Linked DNA regions of Natronorubrum tibetense GA33. The main gene of each other region encodes a partner of the protein of the gene in region 3 in a complex. Links are inferred from orthologs where the notes say so. Each region holds a gene or a part of one and is shown on either strand. Other genes may lie near its edges.

Region 1 (3,245 bases), 1.5 Mb from region 3 along the record:
GGAGATGTTCAGCACGTGGCGGTCGTCGTGGTGGCCAGCCCAGGTCCGTTCGTCGGGGTCGTCTCGGAGTTGGACGTGGACCGGTAACGAGAGGTCGTGTTCGGTCTCGAACAGATCTCGAGCACCGAGGAACGGAGAGGTGGGACCGGCACCCTGCACGCGGAGATCCATGTGTATCAGTACCAAGTTCCGGCGGCCTATGTCTCTTGCGCCCGATTTCGATGGACGAAGGTCGCCGCGGTTCGCGACAACCGACGGTTGCCGAGCAGGATTCGGCTGTTGGATTCTCGTTCTATCGAGTTCGTAACCGGTTGTCGCGCCGGACGTGACAGCCGACCGCTTTCGTCGACATCGCGCTCTCACTCAGCGTCCGCTTCGACGGCGAGTTCGGCGCTGGATCCGCCGCGTTGGTTGTGTGGTATTCACTCACCTAAACTGGAAATTTCGGCGCGAAAACCGGGAAATTCGACGGATTCCGACGGCGACGAAACACTACCCTTTTGACCCCGCTACCGGTAACAGGGTGTATATGGGCCGACGCAAGAAGATCGTCCAAGAGTGTGAACGGCTGATGGACGAACCGGAGAACATCCGGAACATCGCCATCGCCGCTCACGTCGACCACGGAAAAACGACCCTTTCTGACAACCTCCTCGCGGGTGCGGGCATGATCTCTGACGAGACTGCCGGCGAACAGCTCGCGATGGACACGGAGGAAGACGAGCAGGAACGCGGGATCACCATCGACGCGGCGAACGTTTCGATGACCCACGAGTACGAGGATACCAACCACCTCATCAACCTCATCGACACGCCGGGCCACGTCGACTTCGGTGGCGACGTCACCCGTGCGATGCGCGCCGTCGACGGTGCGCTCGTCGTCGTCGACGCCGTCGAAGGGGCCATGCCCCAGACGGAGACGGTGCTACGACAGGCGCTCCGCGAGGGCGTCAAGCCGACCCTGTTCATCAATAAGGTCGACCGTCTCATCTCGGAGCTACAGGAAGGTCCTGAAGAGATGCAACAGCGTCTCGTCTCGGTCATCCACGACGTCAACGAACTCATCCGTGGCATGACCCAGGATATGGACGACATCGAGGACTGGACCGTCTCCGTCGAAGAGGGGACCGTCGGCTTCGGATCCGCCCTCTACAAATGGGGTGTTTCGATGCCGTCGATGCAGCGCACCGGGATGGACTTCGGCGAGATCATGGAACTCGAGCGCAACGACAACCGTCAGGAACTCCACGAGCGGACGCCGCTGTCGGACGTCGTGCTCGACATGGTCTGTGAGCACTTCCCGAACCCCGTCGACGCCCAGCCGATGCGCATCCCGCGCATCTGGCGCGGTGACGACGAGTCCGACCTCGCGGACACGATGCGCCTCGTCGATGAGGATGGCGAGGTCGTTTTCATGGTTACCGACATCGCAATGGACCCACACGCAGGCGAAGTCGCCTCCGGTCGCGTTTTCTCGGGTAGCCTCGAGAAGGGTCAGGAGCTGTACGTCTCCGGGACTGCGGGCAAAAACCGCGTTCAGTCCGTCGGGATCTACATGGGTGGCGAACGTGAGGAAGTGGACCACGTTCCAGCAGGGAACATCGCCGCCGTCACCGGTCTCCGAGACGCCATCGCCGGTTCGACCGTCTCCTCTATCGAGATGACGCCGTTCGAGTCGATCGAGCACATCTCGGAGCCGGTCATTACGAAGAGCGTCGAGGCCCAGACTATGGACGACCTGCCGAAGCTCATCGAGACGCTGCGCCAGGTCTCCAAGGAGGACCCGACGATCCAGATTACGATCAACGAGGACACCGGCGAGCACCTGATCTCCGGGCAGGGTGAGCTTCACCTCGAGGTTATCACTCAGCGTATCGAGAAGAACCAGGGCATTCCGGTCAACACCGGTGAGCCGATCGTCGTCTACCGCGAGCAGCCCCAGCAGCCGAGCGACGAGATCGAGGGTATCTCGCCAAACCGTCACAACCGCTTCTACGTCTCGATCGAGCCGATGCCGGACGAACTGGTCGACGTGATCAAGATGGGCGAGGCCTCGATGGACATGCCAGAGCAGGAACGTCGTGAGGCCCTGCAGGAGGCCGGCATGGACAAAGACGACTCCCAGGAAGTCGAACACATCCACGGGACGAATATCCTCGTCGACGATACCAAGGGGATTCAGCACCTGAACGAGACGATGGAACTCGTGATCGAAGGATTCGAGGACGCCCTCGACAACGGCCCGCTCGCGAACGAGCCGGTCCAGGGGACGCTCATCCGATTGCACGACGCCCGACTCCACGAGGACACCATCCACCGCGGCCCAGCACAGGTCATCCCGGCAACCCGAAACGCGCTCCACAAGGCGCTGATCGACGGGAAGATCAAGCTGCTCGAGCCGATGCAGGACGCTCGGATCGACGTGCCAAACGACCACATGGGTGCCGCCTCCGGCGAGATTCAGGGTCGTCGCGGCCGCGTCGACGACATGTACCAGGAGGGTGACCTCATGGTCGTCGAGGGTATCGCGCCCGTCGACGAGATGATCGGCTTCGCAAGCGACATCCGCTCCGCGACCGAGGGTCGCGCCGCCTGGAACACCGAGAACGCCGGCTTCGAGGTCATGTCCGACTCCCTCCAGCGCGAGAAGATTATGGAGATTCGCGAGCGCAAGGGCATGAAGCTCGAGCTGCCGCCGAGCATCGACTACATCTAAGCCACCACGGTTCCGTTTCCTCGATTCCGTTCTTTTTCCCGTTTCACTGTTCCCACGCGCCGCTGGCTGCTTGTCCTCGAGTCGTTTCGCCCGCCACAGATGGGGGCGTTCGCGTCTCGTCGGACAACCGGACAGCAATACACCGCACGGTCCTCGAACGGGTTGGGTCGTACGGATTGATCCCTCTCGCGCCTGAAGACGCGGGAATCAGTCCCGACGCGAGCCAGAACGGTGGAATCGAACCATCGTGGCGAGACACTGACGACGTACTTGAAGACCGTTCGTCGCCCGACGAATAGTTTCTAGAAACTCCTCTAAAATTTACTCTGCAATCTTATTGATTACCTCCTAGTAGCTGCACTGAGATTCGCATGCATGAGTGACTATGACAACATATCGAAATTGATATCTTAGTATTTTATTAAAATTCGATTAGTTTGGAAAGTTTTTAAGTACGGAAGGTAATGGTATCTGCCGGAGTATGACAGAAGAAAACACACACAAGCTCGACAGACGGTCAGTGTTACAA
Region 2 (3,285 bases), 2.3 Mb from region 3 along the record:
GCGACGCCGAACCCGGCTTCTCGCACGTCGAACGCGCACTCGAGGCCGACCGCCACGTCGTGTTAGCGAACAAGGGCCCCGTCGCGGAACGGTACGAAGAACTCCGCACGCTCGAGGCCGACAGCGAGGGATCGATCCGGTTCGAGGCCACGGTCGGCGGAGCGATTCCGGTGCTCTCGACGATCGAAGATTCGACGCCGCAGGCCGTAACTGCGGTTCGCGGGGTGCTCAACGGCACCGCGAACTTCATCCTCACGCGGATGGCCGCGGAGGGACTCGACTACGAGCACGTCCTCGCAGAAGCTCAGGACCTCGGCGTGGCCGAAGCCGATCCGACGTTCGACGTCGACGGCACCGACGCCGCGCTCAAGTTCGTCATCCTCGCAAACGTACTCGCCGACGGCGGGTTCTCGCTCGAGGACGCAACGGTCGAGGGCATCCAGTCGATTCCCGGTAGTGCACTCGACCTCGCCGCAGAGGACGGCCGGACGATCCGCCTCATCGGCGAAGCGACTCGCGACGGCGTCCGCGTCGGGCCGCGACTCGTCCCCGAGAACGGTCCACTGGCCGTCACCGGCACGCGAAACATCGTTCAGATCGAGACGCGAAACGCGGGCTCGCTTCACTCGAGCGGACGCGGGGCGGGCGGTCCGGAGACGGCGACGGCGATCCTCTCCGACGTGGGTCGGCTCCCGCCGCTGTAGCCGGTCGATTCGCGGTCACCGCTGAACGTCGGGACGCGTTCGCCCCGTCGACACGTCGTTCTCGTCAACACGTTCGCTCTCGTTCTCACGTATCCAGTGCAGTTCGTCAGTGAGTTTGAAATATTCATTCGTGCACAGGCGATAGTACGTGTCGGAGGGACACTCTCACCGGTCGACAGGCCCGTCGATCGAACCGCCCACATCGTGTGAATGCTAGCCAAACCGCAAGAAGGCGTCGGGATCGGCAGAATACGCTTTCGAAATGGTTTTAACCGCAACGAGCAAAAGAGACCGATATAAGCGCCTCTGCGCGTGAGCTACAACAATGAGCGAACAACACCAGAACCTGGCCATCATCGGCCACGTTGACCACGGGAAGAGCACGCTCGTGGGACGCCTCCTGTACGAGACAGGCAGCGTACCAGAGCACGTCATCGAACAGCACCGCGAAGAAGCAGAAGAGAAGGGCAAAGGCGGATTCGAGTTCGCCTACGTCATGGACAACCTCGCCGAAGAGCGAGAGCGCGGTGTCACCATCGACATCGCCCACCAGGAGTTCTCGACTGACGAGTACGAGTTTACCATCGTCGACTGTCCTGGCCACCGCGACTTCGTCAAGAACATGATCACGGGCGCATCCCAGGCGGACAACGCCGTCCTCGTCGTCGCCGCTGACGACGGTGTCGCGCCCCAGACCCAGGAGCACGTCTTCCTGGCCCGAACCCTCGGTATCGACGAACTCATCATCGGCATCAACAAGATGGACGTCGTCGACTACAAAGAGGATACCTTCGACGATGTCGTCGACGAAGTGAACCAGCTGCTCAAGCAGGTTCAGTTCCAGACCGACGACGCCTCGTTCATCCCGATCTCGGCGTTCGAAGGCGACAACATCGCCGAAGCCTCCGACAACACGCCGTGGTACGACGGCCGTACCCTGCTCGAGGCACTCAACGACCTGCCGGCACCGGAGCCACCGACGGACGCGCCGCTCCGACTCCCGATCCAGGACGTTTACACGATCTCCGGCATCGGTACCGTCCCAGTCGGACGTATCGAAACCGGTATCATGAACATCGGCGACAACGTCTCCTTCCAGCCCAGCGACGTGGGCGGCGAAGTGAAGACGATCGAGATGCACCACGAAGAGGTGCCAAAAGCCGAGCCCGGTGACAACGTCGGATTCAACGTCCGCGGCATCGGTAAGGACGACATCCGCCGCGGTGACGTCTGTGGCCCGGCCGACGAGCCGCCAAGCGTCGCCGAGACGTTCCAGGCCCAGGTCGTCGTCATGCAGCACCCGTCCGTGATCACGGCTGGCTACACGCCGGTCTTCCACGCCCACACCGCACAGGTCGCCTGTACGATCGAGTCCATCGACAAGAAGATGGACCCAGCAAGCGGCGAGGTCGCCGAGGAGAATCCCGACTTCATCCAGTCGGGTGACGCTGCTGTGGTCACCATCCGACCACAAAAGCCACTCAGCATCGAGCCATCGAGCGAGATCCCAGAACTCGGGAGCTTCGCCATCCGCGACATGGGTCAGACCATCGCGGCCGGAAAGGTCCTCGAAGTTCACGAGAAAGAATAAATGCAGCAGGCACGCGTTCGACTCGCGGGCACGAGCCCAGAAGACTTAGACGACATCTGTGACGATGTCCGCGAGATCGCGAACAATACCGGCGTCAACCTGAGCGGTCCGATCCCGCTGCCGACGAAGACCCTCGAGGTGCCGACCCGGAAGTCGCCTGACGGCGAGGGCACTGCCACGTGGGAGCACTGGGAGATGCGCGTCCACAAGCGCCTGATCGATCTGGACGCCGACGAACGCGCACTCCGCCAGCTCATGCGCATTCAGGTGCCGAACGACGTCTCGATCGAGATCGTCCTCGAAGACTAACGGTCGATTCGCGTTTTCACCGTTTTTGCGCGTTGATTCTGGGTCGGAGCGATAGCTGTGTGGTTATTCACGTACTGAGTACATACCGTCAGTCCACGTGCAGTGGCGCGTGCTGGGCCGCGGTGAGTCGATGACGAACCGCGGTCCGAAGTCGCGTGAGGTCTTCGCGAGTAGCACGAGCGAAGTCAGTCGAGACGGCGTTGCCGTCTCGCGATGCGAAAAATCTTCGATTTTTCAGCAGCTTGGAAGACGCTTGCGTCTTCCAGTGGATGAGTGAGAGACCGTAGGGAACGAACGAATCGGTTGGGGAGGGTGTGGCCCTCATCGCCGCCAGCACGAGCAGGATACTCGAGTCGTAATCGACAGCCGGTCTAAACCCTCACCAGCGATCCACTCGAGTCCACACTGAGAGTCCGTCTACGTTCACCACCACGTACCACACTCGAGTCGGTCCGCCGTTCTCACACTCTACGAGTCAGTGCGGAGGCTTTTGTCGGTCGCCGTCGGAGAGGCTCCTATGTCGAGGCGTTCGCGGTCGCAGTCAGTTACCTCCCTCGGGTCCGACGCCAGTGGGGACGACCGATCGACCGAGGGGTCGAGCAGTCCCATCGTCGAACTCCTGATCGTCTTCGTCGTCGTCTTCGCCGCCCAGCAGCTCACGGCAATCATTGGGATCGGCGT
Region 3 (3,269 bases):
AGCGACGTTGAGTGGATCCTCGAGAACGCCCCGTGTGATGTCATGCTGGTCGAAGACTGTGGTTTCGACGGTGCCGACGAGATCGCAGTCGTCGCCAATCGCGGCGCTTTCGATCCGCTGAAACTCCTCATCGCCGACGCGATCGCCGAGGAGACCGGCGCGGAGATCAATCTCCTACAGGCAATCCCGGCAGCGCCGCCGGAGACACAGCGTCGGACGATCGAGGACTACCACAACGAACTGATCTCGATCTGTACCGTCCCGGCCCGGTCGACGATCGTCGAGGCCGACGACGAGATTCGGGGACTGGCCCGGTTCGCCGAATCGGCCGATCTGCTCGTTACTGGCGTCGATCGAACCGGTATCAGCGGACGACTGCTCGGTCGCCCGGGGAACCGACTGGTCGACTCCGTCGACTGCACCGCGGTGATGGTCCAGACTCGAGAGGGCCGAAAAGATGGGGTCCTCAAACGGCTGGTGATGGATCACCTGTTCGGCTAGGTGATGCCACTGGTACGCCGTCGCCCGCCTCACACCTCTCCAACAGCGCCCTCTATCGGCTACGCGACCGACCGAACGTCCGCCGGTGCGACGATCTCCATCGGTAGGTCGTAGCGATCGGTTGGCGGGTCACACGGCAACGAAACCGTCTCGCCGCGGGCCGTCACGGCGAGGACGAACGCGTCGAGCAGATCGTCCCGATTCCCCGCTCGGAGCCGACGGGCGTGGACCGGCCGGTCGTCGATGTACTCGCGCTCAAACGATTCGAGGTCGAGCGCGTCATCAACTCTCGCCTCGAGCAACTCGCGTCGACGCTCGAGACCCTCCTCGGTTGCCTTCCCCGGGAGCCCCGACTCGCCGGCGAGCGCGGCGAAACACACCTCGGGATGAGATTCTCGAACGGTCTCTCGAGGGTCCTCGAGTTCGCGGAGCAAGCCGTCGACTTCCCGGATCGCCGGGCAGATGTGGTAGGCCTGCGTGGAGATGCGATTCCCGGTCGCCGCCTCGTTCCTGTCGCCCGCCGTCTCGTACTCATCTTCGTAGACGGCGTCACGAACAGGGGTGTAGAAGACGCTGCTTCGGCTCTCGCCGAGTACCAGTCGGGCGGCCTCGTCACACTGTCGTCGAGTCTCCTCGGCCAGCCCGATCGGGATATCCACGAGGATCCGCTCGGCGAGACGGTTCGCCCGCCACGCGTTCAGGATCGATGGATAGAACGCAGCGGTGAACTGGTGCTCTCCCTCACAGTCGTCGTCGACGATCACGGCAATCCAGCCGGAACCGCCCCAGTCGAGTCCCACGTATCGGCTCATACCGGAGACTCGAACGGCCGGCCGTTAGGTTTTGGCAACGGCGTTGTCCTCCGGGACAGAGCGGGCGGAACGGCGCAGTCGCTGTTCGAACACTGCGACCAAGAAAAATCGGGATCGGTCGAAATCGTCGCGTCGCGACTTAGCCGAAGAGTTCGCCGAGGCCCTCGCCGCCGGCGTCGTCGTCCTCGTCCTCGTCGTCGTCCGTCGTGTCCGGGACGTCGCTGGTCTCTTCGACCTCTTCGTCCTCGTCGTCGCCTGCGGCCTCACCGGCTGCGGCGCCGCCTGCGGCGGCTCCGGCAGCGGGTGCGACGGCAGCCTCGGAGACTGCCTCGTCGATGTCGACGTCCTCGAGTGCGGCGACGAGCGCCTTGACTCGGGATTCTTCGACGTCGACGCCGGCAGCGTCGAGTACGTTCGTCAGGTTGTCTTCGTTGAGCTCTTCGTCCGCTTCGTTCAGGATGAGTGCAGCGTAAACGTATTCCATTGTTGTATCCTCCAGTTGTGATTAGCCGAACATTGCGCCGAGTCCTTCGCCGCCGCCAGCGTCATCGTCGTCATCGTCATCGTCGTCTTCGGCGGCGTCGGCCTCAGCATCAGTGTCTTCGTCTGCCGATTCGTCGTCGCCGTCCTCAGCGTCCGCTGCCGGCTCGGCGGCGGGCGCTTCGACACCCTGCAGCTCCTCGGGCAGGGCGTCCTCGTCGTCGATCTGGGCCGCGAGCGCACGCAGCTGTGCGTCGGCCTTGGAGACGAGGTCGGGCATCAGGTCTTCGTCCTCGATCGCGGCGTGCAGGCCGAGGCTCTTGGCCTCGCCCGTCGCCTTCGAGATGAGCGTCGGTGCGGTTGCCTCGGTCGGGTAGCTCGCGTTGATCGAGAGGTTCCGAGCGCGAGCGGCGGCCGTCGCCACGTCGCTCTCGTAGGCCTCGACGTCGATGTCGAGGTCCTCGGGGTCGAACAGCACGCCGTCGGCGACGACGGCGCGAAGGTCAAGACCGACCTCCTTGGGCTCGATCCCGAGTTCGTTGAGGACGTTCGAGAGGTCCGCGGAGACTTCTTCGCCGGCCTCTAAGACCGTCGAGTCCTCCATGACCTGAATCGAACCGTCCTCGATGCGCGCGTTCGCGCCGATGCTCTGTAGCTCGCCGACGAACGGACCCGGATCGACACCGGTGTCGCCCTCGGGGACGACGATGTCGTTCGGGGCGACCTCTCCCTCGTTAATCGGTGCCGGCGTCTTCGACGCCTCGAGCTCCTTGTAGAGGGTAAATGGGTTGTCGTTCGTGCCGACGAGACCGACCTGTCCCTCGATGTGAGAGACGAGTTCGTCGAGTCCGGCGTCTTCCAGCGCGTGGACCTGCAGCGTGTTGCGGCTGACGCGCAACTCGGCGGTGCCGTGCAGGTCGCGACGCATGTCCTGGAGCTGTTTGCTCGGAATGCCGGTGATACCGACGATGCCGACGCTCTCGTAGCTCTCGATGAGTTCGGCGAGGTCGTCGACCTCTTCTTTCTTCCACTGTGGAAGGTTCTCGGTCTTGCGTTCAGCCTGTGCGCTCATGTTAGACTACCTCCTGAGACGGTCCCATCGTCGTCTTTACGTAGACGCCATCGATGTTCTGTGGACCTTTCTCGAGGTCGGCGTGCAGGCGTCGCAGGATGACGTCGATGTTGTCCGCGATGTCTTCGGCATCCATGTCCTCGGCCCCGACGAGCGTGTGGAACGTTCGTCGGTCCCGGGAGCGAAGCTGCACGGTGTTCTTGAGTCTGTTGACGGTCTCGACGACGTCGTCGTCGGGGCCGAGCGGGTCCGGCATCTTCCCTCGGGGACCGAGAATGGTACCCAGGTACCGGGCGATATCTTGCATCATCGCCTCTTCGGCGATGAAGAAGTCCGTCTCGTCCGCCATATCTTTGGCTTCGTCGTCGTCCAGATCGGCCACGTCGTCCTCCGAGAGAACCTCG

Evidence for each region. Proteins that work in one complex are often made in the same cells at the same time.
Region 1: the proteins of rpl12p (region 3) and NATTI_RS0109725 are in contact, whole or in part, in a crystal structure (PDB 5H7L), measured with the Pyrococcus horikoshii proteins. The link is inferred for Natronorubrum tibetense GA33 from one-to-one orthologs. Residues at the interface, in WP_010886059.1 of Pyrococcus horikoshii: Leu100, Ala101, Gly102, Leu103, Ser104, Ala105, Leu106, Phe107, Gly108; in WP_048053510.1 of Pyrococcus horikoshii: Pro161, Met164, Met165, Phe168, Ser169, Ile172, Val195, Glu196, Phe202, Leu211, Ser212, Val213, Met216, Lys222, Phe223, Asn224.
Region 2: the proteins of rpl12p (region 3) and tuf are in contact, whole or in part, in a crystal structure (PDB 3WY9), measured with the Pyrococcus horikoshii proteins. The link is inferred for Natronorubrum tibetense GA33 from one-to-one orthologs. Residues at the interface, in WP_010886059.1 of Pyrococcus horikoshii: Glu96, Glu97, Leu100, Leu103, Ser104, Ala105, Leu106, Phe107, Gly108; in WP_010885563.1 of Pyrococcus horikoshii: Lys125, Glu126, Phe129, Arg132, Thr133, Lys165, Leu166, Thr169, Lys324, Gln326, Leu359, Ala360, Ile369, Glu372, Ile384, Ile422, Ser423, Gln425.

Annotation. Positions count from the first base shown.
Region 1 is NZ_KB913017.1:1,880,826-1,884,070, forward strand. Bases 209-3,122 are described here. They hold NATTI_RS0109725 (elongation factor EF-2), read left to right. Parts: upstream 209-529; coding sequence 530-2,716; downstream 2,717-3,122. In the rest of the region: NATTI_RS0109715 (DUF5781 family protein), read right to left, coding at 1-171; NATTI_RS0109730 (S8 family serine peptidase), read left to right, coding at 3,198-3,245. UniProt on the Methanocaldococcus jannaschii protein: Catalyzes the GTP-dependent ribosomal translocation step during translation elongation.
Region 2 is NZ_KB913017.1:2,690,576-2,693,860, reverse strand. The notes cover bases 209-3,162. They hold tuf (translation elongation factor EF-1 subunit alpha), read left to right. Parts: upstream 209-1,029; coding sequence 1,030-2,295; downstream 2,296-3,162. Other genes in these bases: NATTI_RS0113940 (rhomboid family intramembrane serine protease), read left to right, coding at 3,122-3,162; rpsJ (30S ribosomal protein S10), read left to right, coding at 2,296-2,604; NATTI_RS0113955 (homoserine dehydrogenase), read left to right, coding at 209-704. In the rest of the region: more of NATTI_RS0113955, read left to right, coding at 1-208; more of NATTI_RS0113940, read left to right, coding at 3,163-3,285. UniProt on the Methanocaldococcus jannaschii protein: GTP hydrolase that promotes the GTP-dependent binding of aminoacyl-tRNA to the A-site of ribosomes during protein biosynthesis.
Region 3 is NZ_KB913017.1:354,998-358,266, forward strand. Bases 126-3,063 are described here. They hold rpl12p (50S ribosomal protein P1), read right to left. Parts: upstream 1,798-3,063; coding sequence 1,453-1,797; downstream 126-1,452. Other genes in these bases: NATTI_RS0101850 (amino acid permease), read left to right, coding at 126-501; NATTI_RS0101855 (DUF429 domain-containing protein), read right to left, coding at 561-1,313; NATTI_RS0101865 (50S ribosomal protein L10), read right to left, coding at 1,819-2,865; NATTI_RS0101870 (50S ribosomal protein L1), read right to left, coding at 2,867-3,063. Outside these bases: more of NATTI_RS0101850, read left to right, coding at 1-125; more of NATTI_RS0101870, read right to left, coding at 3,064-3,269. UniProt on the Methanocaldococcus jannaschii protein: Forms part of the ribosomal stalk, playing a central role in the interaction of the ribosome with GTP-bound translation factors.